DNA from 3 places in the Sporosarcina pasadenensis genome. Region 1 is predicted to be linked to each of the others. Evidence: riboswitches for the same ligand, from Rfam matches in the RefSeq annotation. Region 1 holds a riboswitch; each other region holds the start of a gene.
The links. A riboswitch is a leader RNA that binds a small molecule or an ion and turns the genes downstream of it on or off. The one in region 1 is predicted to bind S-adenosylmethionine.
Positions count from the first base shown of each region.

Region 1 (7,608 bases):
CGATCCAAATCCACTTGTAGGATCGGTCATTGTGAATGAAAATCGAATCGTAGGGATAGGTACGCATTTGAAAGCTGGTGATCCGCATGCTGAAATTCATGCGATTCGGATGGCTGGTGAACAAGCGCATGGGGGAACAATTTACGTCACCCTTGAGCCATGCTCTCATTATGGACGTACCGGCCCTTGTGCAGTAGCGATTGTTGAAGCGGGGATTAAAACAGTCGTCATTGCAACATTGGATCCAAATCCAGTTGTAGCTGGCAACGGTGTTCAAATATTGAAAGACGCAGGAATTGAAGTTGTCATCGGTGTATTGGAAGAGCAATCCCGACAGATGAATGAAGTGTTTAATAAATTCATCGTCGAACAGAGGCCCTTTATAACGATGAAAGCAGGAAGCACATTGGACGGGAAAATTGCTACGCATACAGCTGACAGTAAATGGATTACGTCTGCCGAAGCAAGACACGATGTACACGTATTAAGAAATCAAAACATGGCCATTTTAGTCGGTGTCAATACAGTCATCGAGGATGATCCCGAATTGACGACAAGGATTCCAAATGGTCGGAATCCGATTCGCGTTATTTTAGATTCCTCTTTACGCACTCCACTTAATTCGAAAATCGTGACAGATGGGCAGGCGGAAACATGGATTTTCACTGCAAAAACGTATAATGAAGAGGCAAAGAAACAGTTGGAGGAACGGGGAATTTTGATTTTCCACACTTCAGGCAATCGCCAAGTCGATCCACAAGATGTCGTTCGGATACTCGGTGAAAAACTCGTTTCTTCCGTTTTAATTGAAGGCGGAGGTTCGATTCACGCTGCTTTCCTTGAGAAGCAGCTCGTCGACAAAGTAGAGATTTATATCGCGCCAAAACTAGTTGGAGGCACACAAGCACCGACATTCCTTGAAGGTGCAGGTGTCGAACTAATGCGTGATGCTGTGGAATTGGAGAATCTCAGCATTACTCAAATCGGAAAAGATTTTAAGTTTACAGGCTATCCAAAATATATAACTACACAAACTGAGGGTAATTAATATGAAATTTGGTTTTGATATCGATGATACGTTAATTAATTTAAGAGAACATGCTTTTCATATATACAATAAGAAACTGAATCAGAATGTGGATATAGAACTTTTTCACACTTTGGACAAAGTTGAAATCCACGAGCTCTTTGGCATGACAGCTGAAGAAGGTGGCAAGATGTGGAACGGTTCGTTAGAAGAAATTTATTTCACGTCTTGCCCTACCTATCCTGACGCAGTTGAAACGTTGCAAAAACTGGAGAACGACGGCCATGAAATCTATTATATTACCGCAAGGCCGAAAGAACATGGTGAGCGAACAATGGAATGGATGATTGAACAAGGTTTCCCAGTCCACAAAGATCGATTTTTTTACGGGATGAATGATGAGGACAAGGTTCACATTATTAAAGAGTTGGAACTCGACTATTATTTTGATGACAAGCCTGCCGTTCTTGAAACATTGGGTGATTGTAAAGTAAATCTGTTCGCGAAAACTCAATCTTATAATCAACATTTGGATATTCCACGAATTGCGAACTGGTCTGAACTATTCGATTTACTGCTTAAAGAGAAGAAGTAAGGTGCCTCTGCTTAATACTCATCAAAAGAGCAAATCTTTTCGAGAAAAAATCCGACTGAGCGTTGACCTACTCAGTCGGATTTTCTACTTTTTAAATGATAACCCGTTTGTCTCTAAAGCTTCTCTTAGCTTTGGTAAAGAAGCTGGTCCCATACCGTGAAATCGCAAAATCTCTTTCTCACTAAATGCCGATAACTGTTGCAAAGAAGTGATCCCGTTGTTTTCCAACGCTCGTCTTGCCGGTGCTGATAATGATGAAAGGAATCCATTATCAGGTTTGCGTTCCTGCTCACATATCGGACATGTCGGGCAGTCGCTACTTTTATAGTAGTTATGCCCTTTACTACAAGTCCTTAGAGTTTTATTTGAAGTCGTCATTGGTACTATCTCCTTTTTAAACAAAAACAGTTTTCAACTTATGTTAACATCTTACATTATGTTTACTGACATTCAATATTGTGTGATTAGTTCTCCAACCACTTGTTTTCGTGCTTGTTTAGCAGGATGGTCTTCTTTCAATTGATCACGGCCAAATAAGTTATTTCGGAATGTACCCTCTTCATATTCTGTTCTCACTAAACCTCGCTCTTGTAAAACCGGAACGACTAGCTCAACGAAGTCTTCGAAGGAGCCTGGTGTAATTGAATAAACAATATTAAACCCATCGATATCGGCATAGTCCATCCATTCCTCTAATTTGTCTGCAATTTGTTCAGGGTCCCCGACAATTAGTTCACCAAGACCGCCAAGTGCAACTTTTTCAGCAATTTCATTCACAGTCATTCCCGCAAAGCCTTGTAAGATTGATCGCATTGCGTCATTTTCAATATACTCCACCTTTTGAGTTGGATCTAATTCTGCTAAATCAATCCCTGTCCAGCCGCTCACTAATGCAAGTGCTCCTTCATGATCGATATACTGCTGATAATCTTCAAGCTTTGCTTCCGCTTCTTCTACCGTCGGGGCGACAATTGGCGTAACGGTCGTCAGCACTTTAACATCATCCGCAGGTCTTCCGGACTTTAAAACATCTTCCCTAAACGTTGAAACGATGTTTTTCGTTTTCTCTAAAGACGGGGATGATACAAAAACAAGTTCAGCATGATCTGCTGCAAATGCACGTCCCCTTGAGGAGGCGCCAGCTTGAAATATAACCGGTGTTCGTTGTGGTGATGGCTCACATATATGGTTGCCCGGAACTTGAAAGTACTTGCCGTCATGGTTAATATCGTGAACTTTGGAAGGATCCGTATAAACTCCTTTTTCTTTATCGATTACTACCGCATCATCTTCCCAACTTGCTTCCCATAGCTTATAGACCACTTCCATGTATTCATCCGCCCGCTCGTACCGCTCATCATGCGAGGTCTGAGTATCCAAACCAATGTTTTTTGCAGCACTGTTTAAATAAGACGTAACAACATTCCAACCAATTCTTCCTTTCGTTAAATGATCTAATGTCGACATTTTTCGAGCAAATGTATACGGGTGATCATACGTGGTCGAAGCAGTTAATCCGAACCCAAGATATTTAGTTACAGATGCCATGATGGGAACAATAAAAGCTGGATCATTGGCCGGCACTTGCATACCTGACCTAATTGCTGGATCCCTTGAACCTTTATATACATCGTAAACACCTAATACATCTGCTATGAATACTGCGTCAAAGTTACCTTTTTCCAAAACTTTCGCAAGATGCGTCCAATATTCAATGTCTTTATAGCCGGGTGTATTGTCATCGGGATGTCTCCATAGTGCGTGCGACTGAAACGCTGCACAACTCATTTCAAAAGCATTTAAATACATTCTTTTTTTAGTTTTACTCATTTTCTCAACCTTCTTTCCTCGTAGTTGTATTTTCATAAAACTTTAAAAGTAAAAGCCCTCTTTTCGATAGAAAAGAGGGCTTAGTGAATATAGCATTGTCTCTTATCTTCCAAGAGTTTCCCCTTGCTGGATTTAGCACCTTCCTGCGACGCAGAGGTTGCTGAAGCTTCAACGGGCCAGTCCCTTAGCTTCTCTTGATAAGTTTATTGAGTTGTATGAACAATAATAATATACAAAAATTAAATTGTCAATACATATACCATTTTTCTCATTGCTATGGGAAATATACTGCTCATCCCACCTATTTTTTATAAAACTTCTAGTATTTTAATTACAACTAATGCCCTCTCCGCAATATAACTGGTCGTAATAACGAACCTACAATTTTCCAATTAAAAAAGGGACCAAACCCATCAATCAACAAACTGATAGGTTCGGTCCTTATCCTTGTTAGTTCAGAATATCCGAACGTAGTATAAATTGTGCCAACGCTTCTATTTCATCCGAAATCGCTCGATCACTTTTCAATGGCGGGCAAATTTCTCTAATTTTCTCCAAGTATTCTTTTGTTGCTGGAGCTAATTGGTTTTCTGCCCCTTCTAAATAAATAGCCTGCGATGCGCAAATCATTTCAATCGCAATTACTCTAGCAGAATTATGGATAATTTCCCGCGCTTGGCGAGATGCTATTGTGCCCATGCTGACATGGTCTTCTTGGTTGGCCGACGTAGGGATCGAATCGACACTTGCGGGATGCGCAAGAACCTTATTCTCAGACCAATCTTTCCTGAAGGTGCTTATATTACATGGGGTGTCGGCCATCTCGTGGAATTGAAGGAACCTCATGCTTACAATCCCGCTTGGAAACGATGGTCGCTAGGCAGTCTGCCTATCCTCCCCGACCGATACGAGTTTCAAGTTGCGAAGAGAAAGTTCAAGCAGTTTCAAATCGTGAAGAAGCTCATTCGCGGGACGGATACGGTCATCAATGCATGTGACTTTCACTTATCTTCATAAAATCATATATACATAATAAACAATCTTATCCTTATTAAGATACTACATAGATATCTCGCTATTCTTCCACTTGCACGTAAATAAAAAATGCACATAATCAGATTTAACACCTGGATTTATTTACATTTTCAAGTTTCTTTTATTCTTATTAATTTTTTAAACTATTGTCATTTAATTTGTACGATTGCTCAACCATTTCTAGAAAGTTGCTCCAAACCTCATTCTTTATTTTTTTAATAGTACGAGTATTTATATAAGTAGATTTAACAAAATCCAAATCAAAAAGTTCCAATACTTTCAAACAGATGAATGGAGCGCTTATAGATATTTTTAGTAACTGTTCAATTTTCTTAAAAAGTGGTTGGTTTAAATAATCCTTAATTGGATGGTCCTTGAAAATGTTATATATTTATTATAAAATTATAGTGTATAGAATATAAAAAATATTTATAAAAAAAGGAGTAAGGCATGAAGGTAGCTCTTATAGTTTCAACCATTTTCGTATTCATTACTTTGGCTATCGGACTAATTTTGACCATATCCGTCGCTAATTCTATGAATAAAGATTACAAGAGTGAAAAAAGTTTTTCTAGTTTACTATGGGTTTATGTTTTAGCAATCCCATTTATTGTTATATTGACTCTTATAGCTATATTTTTATTTACTTAACAACGGAGGGCGGTTCGGGACCAGTGAAAAAGTACATGTTTTTTTCATGTCTCAGGAACCGTCTAAGATTGCGTGAACTACCCACCACTTAACGCTTTGCGTTTGAAGTAGAGGCTTCTCGACTAATCGCTGCTTTTACTAGCCAACGAAAACTGACCGAGCTAACCCTCTTGTTCCAAGAATTCCGTTTCATCAGGACAAGTCCAGCATCAGCCGTCCCTCATTCTTGATGTTGATAGCGGCATACCAATCCCGGCTCATAACGAAGCCGCAATCGCAATCAAAAGTCCTTTCGGAAAGATGTAAGACAGCAATTACATGACCACAGGCCGAACACGTCTTGGATGAAGGGAACCATTTGTCTATCTTGATGAGTTGCTTACCTTGCTCATCTAATTTATACCGCAAGAATGTCGTGAACATCCCCCAGGAAGCTCCGTCGAACTATTTCTTGCATATTAACGCAAAGCTATGCGAGATTCAAGAACCATAATTGCCTTCCATCAAATAATTTAACGAAGCTTTATACAACCTTCTCTAATCTCCACCAGCAGGTGCCGACAAGCTATCCTTCTTCGGACTATACTTTTCAAATACCAATTAAGTAAACAACCACTCTTCCAAGCAGTTGTATTCCATCCTATTTTCCTACATAATGAGAAGAACAAGCGTTTCTTTTACTCAAGGAGGTGTCCTCATGAAACCTGTCATCCTAGCTGAAAAACCTTCCCAAGCGAAAGCGTATGCAGACGCTTTTTCCGTGCGGAAACATGAGGGGTACTTAGAGATTAACCCATGCCCGATCTTTCCCGAAGGTGCCTATATCACATGGGGTGTCGGCCATCTCGTGGAATTGAAGGAACCCCATGCATACAATCCCGCTTGGAAACGTTGGTCGCTCGGAAGTCTTCCAATCTTGCCTGATCGATACGAGTTTCAAGTGGCGAAGGGTAAGTTCAAGCAGTTTCAGATCGTGAAGAAGCTCATTCGCGGGACGGATACGGTCATTAATGCATGCGACGTCGACCGGGAAGGCTCGAATATCTTCTATAGCATTTATTATCAAACCGGTGCCCGGAATCAGACGATCAAGCGACTTTGGATCAATTCACTTGAAGTCGATGAAGTGCGGAAGGGGTTTGCGAATTTGCGCGATAACCGCAAGGATTTGCAGCTCTATGAAGAGGCGAAAGCCCGGCAGATCAGCGACTGGCTCGTCGGTATGAACGCCTCCCGCTTGTATACACTTTTATTGAAAGCGAAAGGGGTCCAGGAAGTGTTTCCGATTGGACGTGTGCAGTCTCCCACGGTCTACTTGATCTATCAACGGCAGCGTGAGATTGAAACCTTCATATCGGAACCGTTTTTCGAAGTGGAAGCGACGTTTAAAGCGGAACACGGTACTTACAAAGGAAAGGCGAAAGCGAAGGAGCCGAAACGGGAGATCATTCAGGAACTTCTTGCGAAACATGGAATCCAACCGAATTCGCCTGGCGTGATCACCTCTGTCACCCATACCGATAAGCGAACGCCGCCACCTCAGCTGCATTCACTGTCAACGTTGCAGGCGACAGCCAACCGGCGTTGGAAGATGAGCCCGGCGAACGTGCTGAAGACGATGCAAGGCTTGTATGAGAAGAAGCTTGTCACCTATCCACGAACGGACGCGCGTCATATTACGCCGAATGAATTTGCGTACTTGAAGGACCAAGTCGGCGATTACCAACAGCTGATCGGTCATCCCTTCCCTGTCGCTTCGTTTTCTCCAAAGAAACGGTATGTCGACAGTTCGAAGGTGCAGGAGCACTACGCCATCATTCCGACGAAGAAAGTGCCGACACAAGCAGTTCTTGGCAGAATGTCGCCGCTCGAGCGGAATCTATACGAAGAAGTCGTCCGCACGACGCTCTCCATGTTCCATACAGATTATTTATATACGGAGACGAAAGTGACGACGGATGTGAACGGCCTTCCGTTTTTCACTACGGGCAAGACAGAAAGGGATTTAGGGTGGAAGGCTTTATTCCAACGATCAAAGGATGAAAAGGACGACCCCGCTTTGCCGCCACTTCGTATGCAAGAGACCGTCCAATCCGATATTGGCATCAAGGAAGGCAAAACACAGCCTCCGAAACCTTACACGGAAGGTCAACTCATTGCGATGATGAAAACATGCGGGAAGCTTGTCGAGGACAAAGAGGAAACGGATATTTTGAAAGAAATTGAGGGACTTGGGACGGAAGCGACCCGAAGCGGCATTATCGAAACGATTAAAAAGCATGGGTATATAACCGTGTCTAAAAACATTGTGTCGATTACTGAGAAAGGCCGTGTGCTTTGCCAGGCGATTGAAGGGAATCTGCTTGCCAGTCCTTCCATGACAGCGAAGTGGGAAACATATTTGCAGAAAATCGGCAATGGCGAAGGAAGCGGACAGCATTTCCTCGATAATGTTTCAAAGTTCATTGCG
Region 1 is NZ_JBFEGM010000013.1:56,741-64,348, forward strand. Features, by position in the region: gene ribD (bifunctional diaminohydroxyphosphoribosylaminopyrimidine deaminase/5-amino-6-(5-phosphoribosylamino)uracil reductase RibD) at 1-1,048, shown strand, start outside; gene AB1K89_RS15650 (5' nucleotidase, NT5C type) at 1,050-1,622, shown strand; gene AB1K89_RS15655 (RNA polymerase alpha subunit C-terminal domain-containing protein) at 1,707-2,000, opposite strand; gene AB1K89_RS15660 (LLM class flavin-dependent oxidoreductase) at 2,073-3,452, opposite strand; SAM riboswitch class I at 3,552-3,656, opposite strand; partial or broken gene AB1K89_RS15665 (aromatic amino acid lyase) at 3,903-4,229, opposite strand; partial or broken gene AB1K89_RS15670 (type IA DNA topoisomerase) at 4,233-4,451, shown strand; partial or broken gene AB1K89_RS15675 (zinc ribbon domain-containing protein) at 5,331-5,567, opposite strand; gene AB1K89_RS15680 (type IA DNA topoisomerase) at 5,836-7,608, shown strand, end outside.

Region 2 (7,608 bases), on a different contig from region 1:
CACTTCAGTCGGAACACCGTCAATCGCTCTTGGCATAGCCAGACCGAAAATAGCATTCTGTTCAAACTCAACATCGTTCAATTTGCCGGCAAGTGCTGCGCGGACCATTGTGCGTGTATGTTTCAGTGCCATACGCTGACCTACGCCGTAAACTCCACCAGTCCATCCTGTGTTGACAAGGAAGACCTGTGCATCATGCTCATCGATTTTCTTCCCGAGCATTTCCGCGTAAACCGTTGCAGGTAATGGTAGGAAAGGGGCACCGAAGCAAGTTGAAAAAGTAGCTTCAGGTGAAGTGACGCCACGCTCAGTTCCTGCAAGCTTCGAAGTGAAACCGCTCAGGAAGTGATACATCGCTTGTTCCTTCGTCAATTTTGAAATCGGAGGCAATACGCCGAATGCATCTGCAGTCAAGAAGACGATTGTCTTTGGATGTCCGGCAGCTGAAGGCACTGCAATATTGTCGATATAATGGATTGGATATGCCGCACGCGTATTTTCAGTCAATGAATTATCGTCGTAATCTGGCTTGCGCGTCTTCTCATCTAAAACAACGTTTTCCAAGACCGAACCGAAACGGATTGCTCCGTAAATTTCAGGCTCTTTCTCTTGTGAGAGATTGATCGTTTTCGCGTAGCAGCCACCTTCGATATTGAATACGCCATGATCGGACCAGCCGTGCTCATCATCACCGATCAACTTACGGTCAGCATCTGCTGAAAGCGTCGTTTTACCTGTGCCGGAAAGGCCGAAGAATAGAGCTACGTCCCCATCTTCACCGACGTTTGCCGAGCAGTGCATGGAAAGGATTCCACGTTCAGGCAGCAAGTAGTTCATGACGGAGAAGATCGATTTTTTCATTTCTCCAGCATATTCTGTACCGCCAATCAACACAATGCGCTTCTCAAGTGATACAATGATGAAGGTTTCGGATTTTGTTCCATCCACAGCAGGATCCGCTTTGAACGTCGGAGCTGCAATAACTGTGAATTGCGCTTCATGCGTCTTCAACTCTTCTGCGGTAGGGCGGATGAACAAGTTATGAACGAATAGGTTTTGCCATGCGAATTCATTGATGACTTGGATTGAAAGCTGAGAGTTCTTGTCAGCTCCTGCGAAGCCTTTGAATACGAATAGCTCTTCCTTTGCTTTTAAATGGTTAAGAACTTTATTATATAATGAGTCAAAGATTTCAGGTGAAATCGGGCGGTTCACTTTGCCCCAGTCGATTTTGTCTTTAGAAGAATCTTCTTCGACAATATACTTATCTTCAGGCGAACGGCCAGTATACTTTCCTGTCTCGGCAGTAAGTGCGCCGTCTGCGGAAAGTTTCGCTTCTCCACGGGAAGTCGCTTTTTCAACCAATTCCGCCACTGAAGGCTGTATGTTTACGTTGTTGCCTGAAAGTAACTCGTGTAATCCGTTTTCAATTTTAGCTGAAATCATTTTATTCGTACCGTCCTTTGCATATAATCCCACATTGGTGGGTATCATCACATTTCCTAAATAGTATAACACATTTAGAATAATAATCTATACTAATTAAAAACTCAAGTATATATGTTTAAAAAGGTTTGACAAAGTGCAAACTTTTTCGTAGGATTGTTAATTGAACGGATACTCTTATCCCGAGCTGGCGGAGGGACAGGCCCTATGAAGCCCGGCAACCTGCGTGGACCATTTTGGCCGCGAGAAGGTGCCAAACCTGGAGCAAGGTGGAATGCCTTGGACGATAAGAGTGAAAGGTGCTGCTTTTGAAATTATGCCTTTCCTCATGTATATTTACGTGAGCGAAGGGCTTTTTTATTGATTCTATGAGGCCCTTAATCCTTGTGTATGTTGACGTCGACTCTCTAGGCGCTGAACTTACTGGGACAAACAGAGTACCGTATCAATATTTGCAAGCCGTTAAGGAGGAAACTACAATGACAAATCGCCGATTATTCACTTCGGAATCGGTAACTGAAGGACATCCGGACAAAATGTGCGATCAGATTTCAGACGCCATTTTAGACGCTATTCTAGAGGAAGACCCGAATGCACGCGTAGCCTGTGAAACGACAATTACGACAGGACTCGTTTTAGTTATCGGGGAAATTACAACGACTACGTATGTTGATATCCCGAAAGTGGTACGGGACACAGTGAAGGAAATTGGCTATACGCGCGCGAAGTTCGGTTTCGACTGGGAGACGTCATCTGTGTTGACGTCAATCGACGAACAATCGGCTGATATCGCGGCGAGTGTCGATCAGGCACTGGAAGCACGTGAAGGGACAATGACGGATGAGGAGCTTGAAGCGATCGGGGCGGGAGACCAAGGACTGATGTTCGGTTATGCTTGCAATGAAACACCGGAGCTTATGCCGATGCCGATCAGTTTATCCCATAAGCTGTCACGCAGACTTGCGCAAGTGAGGAAAGAAGATACTCTCGATTACTTGCGTCCGGATGGAAAAACGCAAGTGACTGTGGAATATGATGAAGACAACCGTCCTGTACGGATTGATACGATTGTCATTTCAACACAGCATCATCCTGACATTACGCTCGAACAGATTCAACAAGACATTAAAGATCATGTAATCAACCCAGTTGTCCCAGCGGAATTATTAGATGAAGAAACAAAATACTTCATCAACCCATCAGGCCGTTTTGTCATCGGCGGACCACAAGGGGATGCCGGTTTGACAGGAAGGAAAATCATCGTTGATACTTATGGCGGCTATGCGCGTCATGGCGGCGGCGCATTTTCCGGAAAAGATGCAACGAAAGTGGACCGTTCGGCTTCATACGCGGCGCGCTATGTTGCGAAGAACATCGTAGCTGCAGGCCTAGCGGATCGCTGTGAAGTTCAACTCGCATATGCGATTGGTGTTGCGAAGCCGGTTTCGATTTCCATCGATACATTCGGTACAGGCAAAGTCGAAGAAGAGAAGCTTGTTGAAATTGTACGTGAGCTGTTCGATCTACGCCCAGCAGGCATCATTAAAATGCTTGACCTGCGCCGTCCAATCTATAAGCAGACTGCGGCATATGGCCATTTCGGACGCACTGACGTGGAACTCCCTTGGGAGCAGACGGACAAAGCGGAAGAATTGATCGCCAAAGCAGGACTGACTGTTTAATAATGTAAAATCGAGGAAGCAGTGGAGAAATCCATGCTTCCTTTTTTACTTTTTTGAGTGGAACGAGAACTTTATGGGCTTTAAAGCGTTTATACTAATTATACAAAAAGAGGGGATAGCGTTCTTGTATCGCTATTAGAGGTTTAGTGATACTCGGGATCATCGGTGCTGCCCATTTGGACAGCACCCGCGCCGAACAGATTTTTACTTCTGCAAATCCTTATAAATCCGGCCTTTTTCAACATAGCTGTTCAAAACTCGTTCCATATCCGCTCGGTCATCGTCATTCAATTCACGGACGACTTTTGCAGGCGAGCCGAGAGCAAGGCAGCCAGGCGGTATTTTCTTACCGGGAGGAACGAGGCTTCCGGCCCCGATGAATGCACCCTCGCCGATTTCCGCGCCATCTAAAATGATAGCCCCCATTCCGATGAGTGCGCCTTTTCGGATAACACAACTATGTAGAAGAGCTTTGTGGCCGACTGTCACATCGTCCTCAATCAATAACGTCTTGCCTGGACTTTGGTGAAGACAGCTCAAGTCTTGGATGCTGACACGTTCACCGATAATTGTCGGTGCTACATCGCCCCTGATGACCGAACTGAACCAAATCGAACTGTCTGCCCCAATCGTTACATCACCTGTAATCGTCGCATAATCCGCGACATAGACGGATGGGTGAATTTTTGGCGTTTTTCCGTTGTATGAATAAATCATGAACGTCTCCTCTTTTCTAAAAATCATGTATAATTTATCGTAACATAAAACTTTCATTTACATAAAGGGGGGTGAGTGCCATGTGGAAATGGGAAGCGGAAGGACAGCCGAAAGCGGTAATAGCGATTGTCCATAATGCATACGAACATCACAGGAGGTATGCGTGGCTCATCCAAAAGCTTCGAAACGGAGGTTTCCATGTCGTCACGACCGATTTGCCAGGGCATGGTTCTGAAAGCGGGAGAAAGATCCATGATGAACCGTTCGAGTCGTATGTAGACCATGTGAAAAAAATGATTGATATTGCGTTGCATGATAATTTGCCGTTATTCGTACTAGGACACGGGCTTGGCGCGACGATTGTCATGCATATATTGCAACGTGAGAAACTGGAATGTGCAGGCTTCATTTTCAGCTCCCCTTGGCTCTCCATGAAACACCAGCCATCCAAGTTTTCAGGAGTGCTGACAAAGCTGTCGAGTTCCATGAAATTGAACCATGACATTACAATTGAATTACTGACGCGGAACACCGATATGTATATAGAATTTCAGAACGATCGGGACTATAGCTCCGTAGTCGTCACATCTTGGTATCGTGAAATGCATTCAATGATGAAAGCGATCATGTACCATGAAGAAAGTGTTTTCGATACACCTATCCTGCTCCATACAGGTGGAGAAGATAAAATTACGGATATTTCCTATGCGAAAAGATGGTTGTTGAAACAACAACTTTCCGAATTTCATTATAAGGAATGGAAAAGGCTGTACCACGATCTTTATCAAGAGCCTGAGAGAGAGGAAGTCTATTTGTACATTGAATCATTCATGAACAATGTGCTTCGCTCGCTCGGCTATATTGTTTGATTCAAAGACCAAAAGGGGGAGTGGTTAGTATGACGGTGATCGGGTTTGTCAGGCACGGTGTTACTGCGTGGAACAAGGAAGGGAGAGCTCAAGGCAGTTCCGATATTCCTTTGGATGATGAGGGAATTGAGATGGCGAAGCGCATAGCTGACAGATTGTCCACGGAGCAGTGGGATGTCATTTATACGAGCGATTTAAAAAGAGCAAAGAACACTGCGGAATTCATAGCTGAAAAGTTGCCGGGTGTTGAACTTGTGGAGGATGCGCGATTGCGCGAGGTTGGCGGCGGGATGGTTGAAGGTACTACTGAGGCGGAGCGCATCGAGAAGTGGGGGAAAGATTGGAGACAGCTAGACATGGGGTTTGAACCGCATGAGTCCATCGTCTCCCGCGGAATGGCATCTCTAGCCGAAATCAGAAACAAGCATGCCGGCAAAAGGGTGTTGGTCGTCAGCCATGGCAGCTTCATTAAGCGGATGCTGAACGAACTTGTAACAGATACCGTTTATGAGGAAGGTTTAGATAACACATCATTAACAATCGTCGAGCTCAATGACGACAAAAATCTTTGCCAGCTATTCAACTGCACCGCCCATCTGCAAAAATAGGCGGAGCTTGAAGCAGTATTGAAGTTATGTTATTAAGTGTTGGTTTTAAATCTAATCATAATTTAATAGATTGTATTATCTAAGTTGAATTAAATTTATGCATATGAAGAATATTTTGTGATTGATTTTTATTCTAATATTGGAGCGGAGGGCGGCGACTCCTGCGGGAAAGCGAGACAGGTGAGACCCCGGAGGCTTGCCGCTCGCCCGCGGAAAGCGTCCGCCCGGAGCGGAAATAAATATACTATAAATTGTAAGATCGGGGGCTTTCAAATGAAGAAAGAAACAACTTCTGAAATTATGTCATGGATAAAAGCCATTGTAGTCGCTTGCGTACTCGTATTCGCCATTCGTCACTTCCTATTTTCACCGGTCATCGTATCCGGCCAATCGATGGAGCCGACATTTGAATCAGAGAATCGTGTCATCATTTCAAAAATCCATAAGCTTGATCATTTCGATCTTGTAGTCTTCCATGCGCCGGGATCAACAGAAGATTACATTAAACGAGTGATCGGCCTTCCGGGGGATACGGTTGTCATGAAAGACGACAAGCTCTTCATTAACGGGAAAGAGTATGAAGAGGAATATATCCAAGCAAATAAGGAACGGCTTTTCAATGATCAAAAATTGACGGAGGACTTTGAAGTCACTGTGCCGGAAGGACAACTTTTCGTTTTAGGTGACAATCGAAGGAACAGCACAGATAGCCGTGCAATCGGCTGTATCGATCAGGAATCTGTCGTAGGAAAGGTCGGTTTCAGGTTTTATCCATTCAATTCAATTGGAATCCCTAAATAAACTGCATGATTAACAATTCTCCTTTCGGGTATTCCTATAAAGACTACCTTAAAAGGAGCGATTGTCTTGTCTAGAGATGCAAAGAACGAGAAAGAAAACAGCAACAAAGACAATACGAACAGAGCCCAAATGGCGGGAACCGAGTATACCGACGAACAACGGCATACGAACGAAGTCGCCTCCACAGCTTATATGGGCAGCAAGAAGGAAAAAGTGGATATTCAAAACGATAGGCTTGAGTCAGGCGGCTTTTAATTGACAACCTCTGCGTAAATTGCAGAGGTTGTTTCTTTTTCACGGGCGTAAATTCTACAAAATGTGCGTTCGTATGGTAAATTAAGAACATCGTTAGAAGAAGGAGCACCTAAGCAATGACTGATTTTTTCACAAGGAAAAAGAACGAACTACATATAAACTTGAACGACGTCCAAAAGAATGCCGTTTTGCATTTGGACGGTCCATTGCTTTTATTAGCATGTCCCGGATCGGGGAAGACGACAACGATGATTATGCGGATCGGCTATTTGATCGAGGAGAAGAATGTAAATCCGAAACGCATTAAAGCCATCACGTTCAGCCGGGCGTCGGCGCTCGATATGGCAGAACGGTTCAAGCGATTTTTCCCCCAGCATTCCCCAGTCGATTTTTCGACCATTCATAGCCTCGCATTTACAATTACACGCACGTACTTGCAAAAGACGGGCGTCACATTCGAATTGATCGAAGGTGGTGGGAGAGGGAATCAGAAACAGCCTCTCACGAAAACCACTTTGCTGAAACGCCTATATAAAGAAGTGCTTCGGGACGATGGTACTGAAGATGAATTGACCTCATTATCGACATTTATCAGTTATTTGAAGAACAGGATGATTCCTTTCAAAGAGTGGGAGCAAGTTCCAGGGCCTTTTGAAAAAGCTGGTTCCATTGCACTTACTTATGAACAATTCAAATCTAAGACGAAAGGACATCTCCTCCTCGACTTTGATGATATGTTATCCATCGCGGAACAGGCGTTACGTCTGGATGAACAACTTGCCGAGCAGTTCCGCAGCCGGTATGACTACATTTTGACAGATGAAAGCCAGGATACCTCTCTCGTTCAACACCGAATCGTCGAACACCTTGTTGCGCACCACGGCAATCTATGTGTCGTGGCGGATGACGATCAATCGATCTATACGTGGCGAGGAGCAGATCCTGCCTATTTGCTGAACTTCAAGCAAGTATACCCGGATGCGAAATTGCTCAGGATGGAGCAGAATTACCGTTCGTCAAAAGAAATCGTCGAAACCGCAGCTAAGTTCATTACACGCAACAAGCACAGATATAGGAAAGAAATGAGGACGGACAATACCGAAACAGGACCGATTGTCATGAAACAATTCGAGGACCCGAAACGGCTCTTGGAATATGTTACGTATGAATTATTGGATGAGCAAAATTTGGATGAAGTCGCTGTTTTATTCAGAAATAACGCTTCTTCCA
Region 2 is NZ_JBFEGM010000018.1:16,094-23,701, forward strand. Features, by position in the region: gene pckA (phosphoenolpyruvate carboxykinase (ATP)) at 1-1,446, opposite strand, end outside; SAM riboswitch class I at 1,621-1,739, shown strand; gene metK (methionine adenosyltransferase) at 1,926-3,128, shown strand; gene AB1K89_RS17050 (gamma carbonic anhydrase) at 3,333-3,845, opposite strand; gene AB1K89_RS17055 (alpha/beta hydrolase) at 3,926-4,714, shown strand; gene AB1K89_RS17060 (histidine phosphatase family protein) at 4,744-5,322, shown strand; gene lepB (signal peptidase I) at 5,596-6,123, shown strand; gene AB1K89_RS17070 (hypothetical protein) at 6,190-6,378, shown strand; gene AB1K89_RS17075 (ATP-dependent helicase) at 6,495-7,608, shown strand, end outside.
Region 2: another riboswitch for S-adenosylmethionine. It lies ahead of metK (methionine adenosyltransferase); the one in region 1 lies ahead of AB1K89_RS15660 (LLM class flavin-dependent oxidoreductase).

Region 3 (7,608 bases), on a different contig from region 1:
TCGCAATTTTAGGGAATGCTGCTGCTGACGCGGCTATGGTCGTTTTGCCGCCAATTGTTGCGATGATTTTCATTGCACTTGGCAGACACCCGATTGCAGGACTTGCAGCCGCCTATGCATCTGTTGCGGGCGGATTTTCAGCAAACCTAATCATTAATGTATTGGACCCTCTCATATACGGCTTCACAGAAATCGGTGCACATATCTATGACCCTACCTATTCAGGGAATCCAGGGATGAACTACTACTTTTTAGCGGTTTCCACTTTAGTTTTAGTCCCTGTTGCAGTTCTTGTCACAACTAAAATTGTCGAACCGCGACTTGGCAAGTATGAAGGGGAGACTGAAGTATTAGAAGAAGTTTCATCTTTAGAGAAGAAGGGGCTACGATGGGCTGCACTTTCAGTCGCTCTCATTATCGGCGTTGTTTTAGCTCTTTCACTTCCTGCAAATGGGCTTTTTCGTCATCCTGAAACAGGAAGTTTAACGACCTCGCCATTGATGGATAGCCTTGTTCCATTAATGATGATCCTTTTCCTTGTGCCATCAATTATTTACGGAAAAATCGTCAAGTCTTTAAACAACTCAAAAGACTTCGCAGATCATTTGGCGAAGGCAATGTCCAGCATGGGCATGTATATCGTCATCTCTTTCGCAGCAGCACAGATGATTGCATACTTCAATTGGAGCAATCTCGGCCCAATCGTAGCCATCAAAGGGGCTGAATTGTTGGAAAACTTAGGCTTGCAAGGTCTACCACTGTTCATCGGCTTCATTATCGTCGCTGCCCTTATCAACTTCCTAGTTGCCAGCGCGTCCGCAAAATGGGCGATTCTCGCACCTGTTTTCGTACCGATGTTCATGATCATGGGATATAGTCCGGCATTGACGCAAGCCGCTTATCGCATCGGTGATTCCATCACCAACCCGATTACACCAATGCTTGCATACTTCGCCATCGTTCTGACATTCGCGAAAAAGTACGATCCGAAAATCGGAATTGGCACTTTCATGACCTCGCTTTTGCCATACTCAATCGCATTCGCAATCATGTGGATCATCCTATTCGCAGTTTGGTACTTGCTCGGCATCCCTTTAGGACCACAAGGTGAACTATTTTTGAATAAATAATCAATATTAATGTCCATAAGTAAAGGCAGCCCCCGATATTTCGGAGGCTGCCTTCATTTTATTCAATTGTAACGTTCTTCAGTTCCTTGACTGGGAGGAAGAGTTCGCCTGTTTCGTAATAGGTGATGGCGAGTCGGTCGCCTTCCTGGATGTAGATTGCTAGTGGAACAGCTTCGGTCGAGACAATATAGTTCCGGCCGTCATCGGCAAGGATCGAAACGATCGTGAAGTCGCCGGCGCGTTCCTTGTAGACACGCACGACAGTAACCGATGCTTTTCCCTCCTCGGCGTTCGAGCTGCCGTCGACTGTGCTGCCGCCACGTTGCAATGCCGTTTTGTAAAGCCTCAACGCTTCGTTCGGCGAATTGGCGTACACGGAGATTTCCGGGTTCGCTGCCGAAACGATGAAGTAGTTTTGCAGGAAGCCGTTCGAGTCAAGTACCGGCGTCAACCAGCTCGCTTCCCCATAGAAGTTATAAAGTACCGGCATTTCCCCGGTCCATTTCTTCTCAATGAATTTCTTCTCGATAATTTGAAGGGCGCCTTGTGAATCCATATACGATTCTTCCAGGTTGCCCGTATAGTAAGTCGCCTCGCCTGTACGGCCATCCGTCAATGCATAGCCGAGCATCGAGTCGACGCCTTCTTTCGGGCTCGTGAAATCAGTGAAATAATACATATGGCCATTCTCATCGAATACAGGGCTGACTTTCGATTCCGTTCCTTCGTCGGAAGGCAGTTTTACATCCTTCTTCCCGACGATTGAATTCCAGAATCCGTGGACGTATTTTCCGAAATAGCTGTTCTGGAGGCTGACCGCTTCCGGCGAAACCGCCCCATCGATGAATTCAGGGACTTTTGATAGCGGGTATTGATTCACCTCCCCATTTCCCGGATTGACCATGACAATCCCTTTGACGTCGAATCCGTTCCTCGCTGTAATGAAGTTTCCGTAGGAACGGATATAATGCGGCTTGCCTTCATCATCAATTTCAAGCTGCACATCACCGTAGAAGATGAGATCCGGCATCGCCATCCGCATATGACGCTCCACTTGTTTATGGAAGTATGATGAAGGGGTATACGACATTTCAGTTTTCACGAACTTCGGATTATCCGCTGAATCGGTCGCGCTCATCGTGAAGTAACCGGGCGTCGTCTTCCCATTCAACCATTTGAAGAAGCCCGAAAACTCTACCGGTGCGATGTAGACGAACTTCCCATCCACCTTTTGGATTTGCAAATTGCCAAGTTCATAGTAGCTCGTATTCGGCACTTGACCGAATGCCTTCTTCATTTTATTCCGGGCGAATTGGGGTGGAACGCTTGCAGGCGTCTTCGTTTCGTCGAACGCCTTGATTTCAACCTGTTGGTCCATTTCCACCGCTTTATATTTTTCATTCGCATTGAAAAGCGGCGCACTCAGGATGAACAAACTGCCTGCTAATGCCGCCAAGAAAAGGACAACCTTAGCGCTTCTTTCCTTTCCGGTTGCCAGCACGACGCCCGCTAGCGTGACGATGAGAGCTAGCGCCCACAACGACGTCCAATTCCTGTCCATATTTGAAACGTAATAAAGGGCAAACGTCAGAGCCGCCACGAGTACAACCGTTGCTGATATAGCTGCAATCCGATTGAAGGCAGGCTGCCCCTCTTTGGAGCCAGACGTAAATGGTACGATGATAATCGCGGAAACGATACCGGCGACCAATGAGAATAACAATAAATTTATCATGTGAACACTCTTTTCTTTTGAAATTAATCCTCCTCTACTATACGGACGAAACCGTCAAACGATTCGTTTTTCTGCTTGAATCCACAAAAAAACTATCTGCAAAAGTGAATTAACACATTACAGATAGTCCGATTGATTATTAAATTAATATGCACGCCTTACTTTTAGAATTTTGTACATACGGTGACCGAAAAATCCGGCAAGAATCGACAGCAGAATATCTTTCGGAAGGGGCGGCACCATCCACGCCCAAGCGACCGCATAGCTAAATGCGTCAGGCGCTGCGGCCCATAGCTTATAGGCAAAATACATCCAATTCGTTCCGAAAAGATAATTCACTACGAGACCTACAAGCCCCGCGACAATATAGCTGCGTAAACTGCCGTACTTTTCGACAATTTTTCCTGTTACAAACGCAACCAATATGAAAGAGACGATGAAACCAAAAGTCGGAAGCAAAATAGCGCCAAAACCCCCATGGAACTTCGCAAAAACAGGCGCCCCCGCCAAACCGACGACCATATAAACCGTCATTGCAATCGCGCCAAGCCGGCTTCCTAGCAGAAGTCCCGCTAACACCGCGAAAAAGGTTTGTAACGTAATTGGCACTCCGCCAATCACAAGGAACGGCACGAACGACGTAATATTCGCCCCGATCATCATTAATGCTGCAAACATTCCACAATAGACGAGACTGAGCGGGCTCATTCCGCTTTTCGTATTCACTGAAGCTGTTGTCATAATCCACCTCATAATTTAAGTTATCTACAATAGAATAAAAGTTAACTCAAATTGTGTCAACCTAATTTTCATTTCAGTTAACCAAACATCTGCGAATAAAAAAACCGATAGCATCATTCGCTATCGATTCCTGTATCAACGTTAATTGTCTTCACTTTTTGGGAATAAAAAATGGGCGAGTATTCCGCTTAGGACGGCTGCGCCTATTGTGATCCACACTCTCGACATGCCCGGAACTTCTTGAAAGTTTTTATGGAGCATCCACCATGCAATTCCGGCAACAAGGAGTGCAATCGGGACGGAAAATTTGAAAATCCTCAACGAATTCACCTTCTACCTTATATTCATAGGCCCATTCTATCACAATTCACCTATTGACGTATCCAATTTTTAACGATATGATGTTTTAAATTATTCAAACAACTGCATAACAAATTCTTATCAAGAGAAGCTGAGGGACTGGCCCGTCGAAGCTTCAGCAACCAGCCGTTTCGGTCAGGTGCTAATTCCAGCAGGTCCATTTCGGCCTGGCAGATGAGAAGAAGCGAGAATTCACTATCCAAAGCCTTCTTTTCAGCGAAGGCTTTTTTATTTTTCAGTTCTGTCGAAATTTTTCGCATAGAGAAAATGCATTTATGCGTAATTGGAGAAGGTTATGCGTGATTTCTCGCATTTATGCGCATCTTGCCGCGTTTATGCGTCTTTCGATGGTTTTATGCGTGTTTGGCGATGTTTATGCGCCTTTCGGGAGATTTATGCGTATTTGGAGCCGTTTATACGTTTTTCCGATGGCAGCATGCCGGATGTGTTCAAGGGATTAGTAGGTTAAGGGATATCGATTGAAGAGAGGATGATTTCTTATGAGATTGCTTGATCGGTTGAAAGATAATGTACTGGTGGCGGATGGGGCGATGGGGACGCTGCTTTATTCATATGGCATTGATTTTTGTTATGAGGAATTGAACGTTGAGAAGCCTGAAATCATCGAGAAGATCCACCGCGAGTATATCGACGCAGGTGCCGATATCATCCAGACAAATACATATGGTGCCAATTCTCTCAAACTTGCCCGTTATGGCATGGAGCACCGGGTGAAGGAATTCAATGAGGCGGCGATCCAGATTGCGAAGCGCGCCGCGGCGCCTGGCAATCAATTCGTACTTGGGACAATCGGCGGTCTGCGGGGCATCCGGAAAAGTGACGCTTCGCTAACCGAAGTGCTGACGATGGTGCGTGAACAGGCGGATGCTTTGCTTTCAGGCGATCCCGACGGACTGTTGCTGGAGACTTATTACGATTTTGAAGAATTGTCGACGGTCGTTACCGAGCTGCGGAAACTGACGAATCTGCCGCTCATTGCGCAAGTCGCGATGGATGAGCCCGGTGTTTTGCAAAATGGAATGAATCTCAATGACGCGCTTCATCAGCTGGAATCGCTAGGAGCGGATGTCGTCGGCGTCAATTGCCGGCTAGGTCCTTACCATACGATCCAAGCATTTGAAAAAGTGACGATTCCAGAGCGAGCGTTTCTCTCCGCAGCTCCGAATGCAAGCTTGCTCGATGTCGAGGATGGACGGATCGTTTATGCGTCCGAAGCCGATTATTTCGGGCGTGCAGCAACACTCCTCCGCGATGAGGGCGTCCGCCTGATCGGGGGATGCTGCGGAACGACGCCAAAGCATATCGCTGCCGCGAAAAAACAGTTGGCGGGACTGCCGCCGGTCACGAAAAAAGTCGTCACGCCTGAAAAACCGATCATCATCCGGGAAGCAGAGCCTACAAAACACGAACCGCTTCACATTAAAGCTAAAACACAAAGAACGGTCATCGTGGAACTGGATACGCCCCGCCATTTGGAGACGGAGCAATACTTCATCGGCGCGAACGAATTGCAGGCAGCCGGTGTGGACGCCGTCACATTGGCGGACAATTCCCTCGCCTCCCCTCGCATTAGCAATATGGCGATGGGGTCGATGTTGAAGCATGAACATCATATCCGGCCGCTCGTCCACTTGACGTGTCGTGACCACAACTTGATCGGGCTGCAATCCCATTTGATGGGGCTCGATGCGCTTGGAATCCATGACATCCTCGCCGTCACGGGAGATCCGACGAAAGTGGGCGATTTCCCCGGCGCGACGAGCGTCTATGACGTCTCCAGCATGGAGTTGCTGCAGCTAATCAAACAATTGAACGAAGGAATTTCTTTCACGGGCAAGCCGCTTCGCAAAAAGGCGAAATTCTCGGTCGCTGCGGCATTTAATCCGAACGTCCGAGTTCTCGACCGTGCTGTGCAACGTCTCGAAAAGAAAATTGAGTGCGGGGCGGATTATTTCATTACACAGCCCGTTTATACGAAGGAGAAGATCATCGACATTCACGAAGCAACGAAGCATTTGGATACACCGATCTTCATCGGCATCATGCCGCTCACAAATATTCGAAATGCCGAATTCCTGCATCATGAAGTACCGGGCATCAAACTGTCCGAAGAAGTGCTCGACCGGATGGCCGCATGCGGGGATGACCGTGAAAAAGCGACCCGGGAAGGCATCAACATCGCTAAGGAACTGATCGACACAGCAGCGGAACTATTCAACGGCATCTATATCATTACGCCGTTTCTCCGCTATGACATGTCCTTGGAACTCATCAGCCATATAAAAGAACTTGACGGGAAGAAGGAGAGGAGTATTGTCCATGCCTAAACATCCAATCGAACAACAGTTAAAAAACAGAATCCTCATCATAGACGGAGCGATGGGCACAATGCTGCAAGCGGAAGATCTCTCGACAGACGATTTCGGCGGAGAGGAATACGATGGCTGTAACGAATATTTGAACATCCTACGCCCCGATATCCTCGATAAAATCCACCGGGCCTATTTGGAGGCGGGAGCGGATATCATCTGCACGAACACATTCGGGGGGACCCCCCTCGTACTGGACGAATTCAGCCTCGGCCACCGAGCGTCAGAAATTAATATAAAGGCTGTGGAAATCGCGAAAAAGTGTGCCGCCGACTATTCGACACCGGAGTGGCCGCGTTACGTCGCCGGTGCGATCGGTCCGACAACGAAGACGCTTTCCGTCACAGGAGGAATTACATTCGACAAGCTTTCCGAGGATTTCTACGTCCAGGCGAAGGCATTGATCGAAGGCGGCGCCGATCTTTTATTGATGGAAACGAGCCAAGACATGCTCAATGTGAAAGCCGGGACAATCGGGATCAAACGGGCTTTCGACGAAATAGGCATCGAGCTCCCTGTCATGATATCGGGGACGATTGAACCGATGGGAACGACTTTGGCCGGTCAGAGCATCGAAGCGTTCTATATATCAATCGAGCATATTAAGCCGCTGTCCGTCGGATTGAACTGCGCGACAGGTCCGGAATTCATGACGGATCATCTGCGCTCGCTTTCTGATCTTGCGACGAGCTACGTCACGTGCTATCCGAACGCCGGATTGCCAGACGAAGAAGGTCACTACCATGAATCGCCTGAATCCTTATCCTTGAAGCTGAAAGGATTCGCGGAAAAAGGATGGTTGAATATGGTCGGCGGCTGTTGCGGCACGACCCCTGATCATATCCGCGCGCTCCGTGAAGCGGTTGACGGCCTCACCCCGCGCCACAAGCCTGAGAACGGGCATGACCATGCTGTTTCAGGCATCGAACCGTTGTTGTATGACCCATCGATGCGCCCGCTGTTGATCGGTGAGCGGACGAATGTCATCGGTTCAAGGAAGTTCAAACGGTTGATCGTCGACGAAAAATTCGAGGAGGCTTCCGAGATTGCACGTGCTCAAGTGCGCGGCGGTGCTCACGTCCTAGATATTTGCCTCGCAAATCCGGATCGTGACGAGCTTGAAGACATGAAAAAATTCATGCAGGAAGTCGTTAAAAAGGTGAAAGTGCCTCTCGTCATCGACTCGACAGATGAAAAGGTCATCGAAGAGGCGTTGAAATTCTCTCAAGGGAAAGCGATCATCAACTCCATC
Region 3 is NZ_JBFEGM010000006.1:130,780-138,387, reverse strand. Features, by position in the region: gene AB1K89_RS10095 (AbgT family transporter) at 1-1,130, shown strand, start outside; gene AB1K89_RS10090 (hypothetical protein) at 1,189-2,865, opposite strand; gene AB1K89_RS10085 (biotin transporter BioY) at 3,010-3,606, opposite strand; gene AB1K89_RS10080 (hypothetical protein) at 3,748-3,927, opposite strand; SAM riboswitch class I at 4,042-4,147, shown strand; gene AB1K89_RS10075 (bifunctional homocysteine S-methyltransferase/methylenetetrahydrofolate reductase) at 4,467-6,314, shown strand; gene metH (methionine synthase) at 6,307-7,608, shown strand, end outside.
Region 3: another riboswitch for S-adenosylmethionine. It lies ahead of AB1K89_RS10075 (bifunctional homocysteine S-methyltransferase/methylenetetrahydrofolate reductase); the one in region 1 lies ahead of AB1K89_RS15660 (LLM class flavin-dependent oxidoreductase).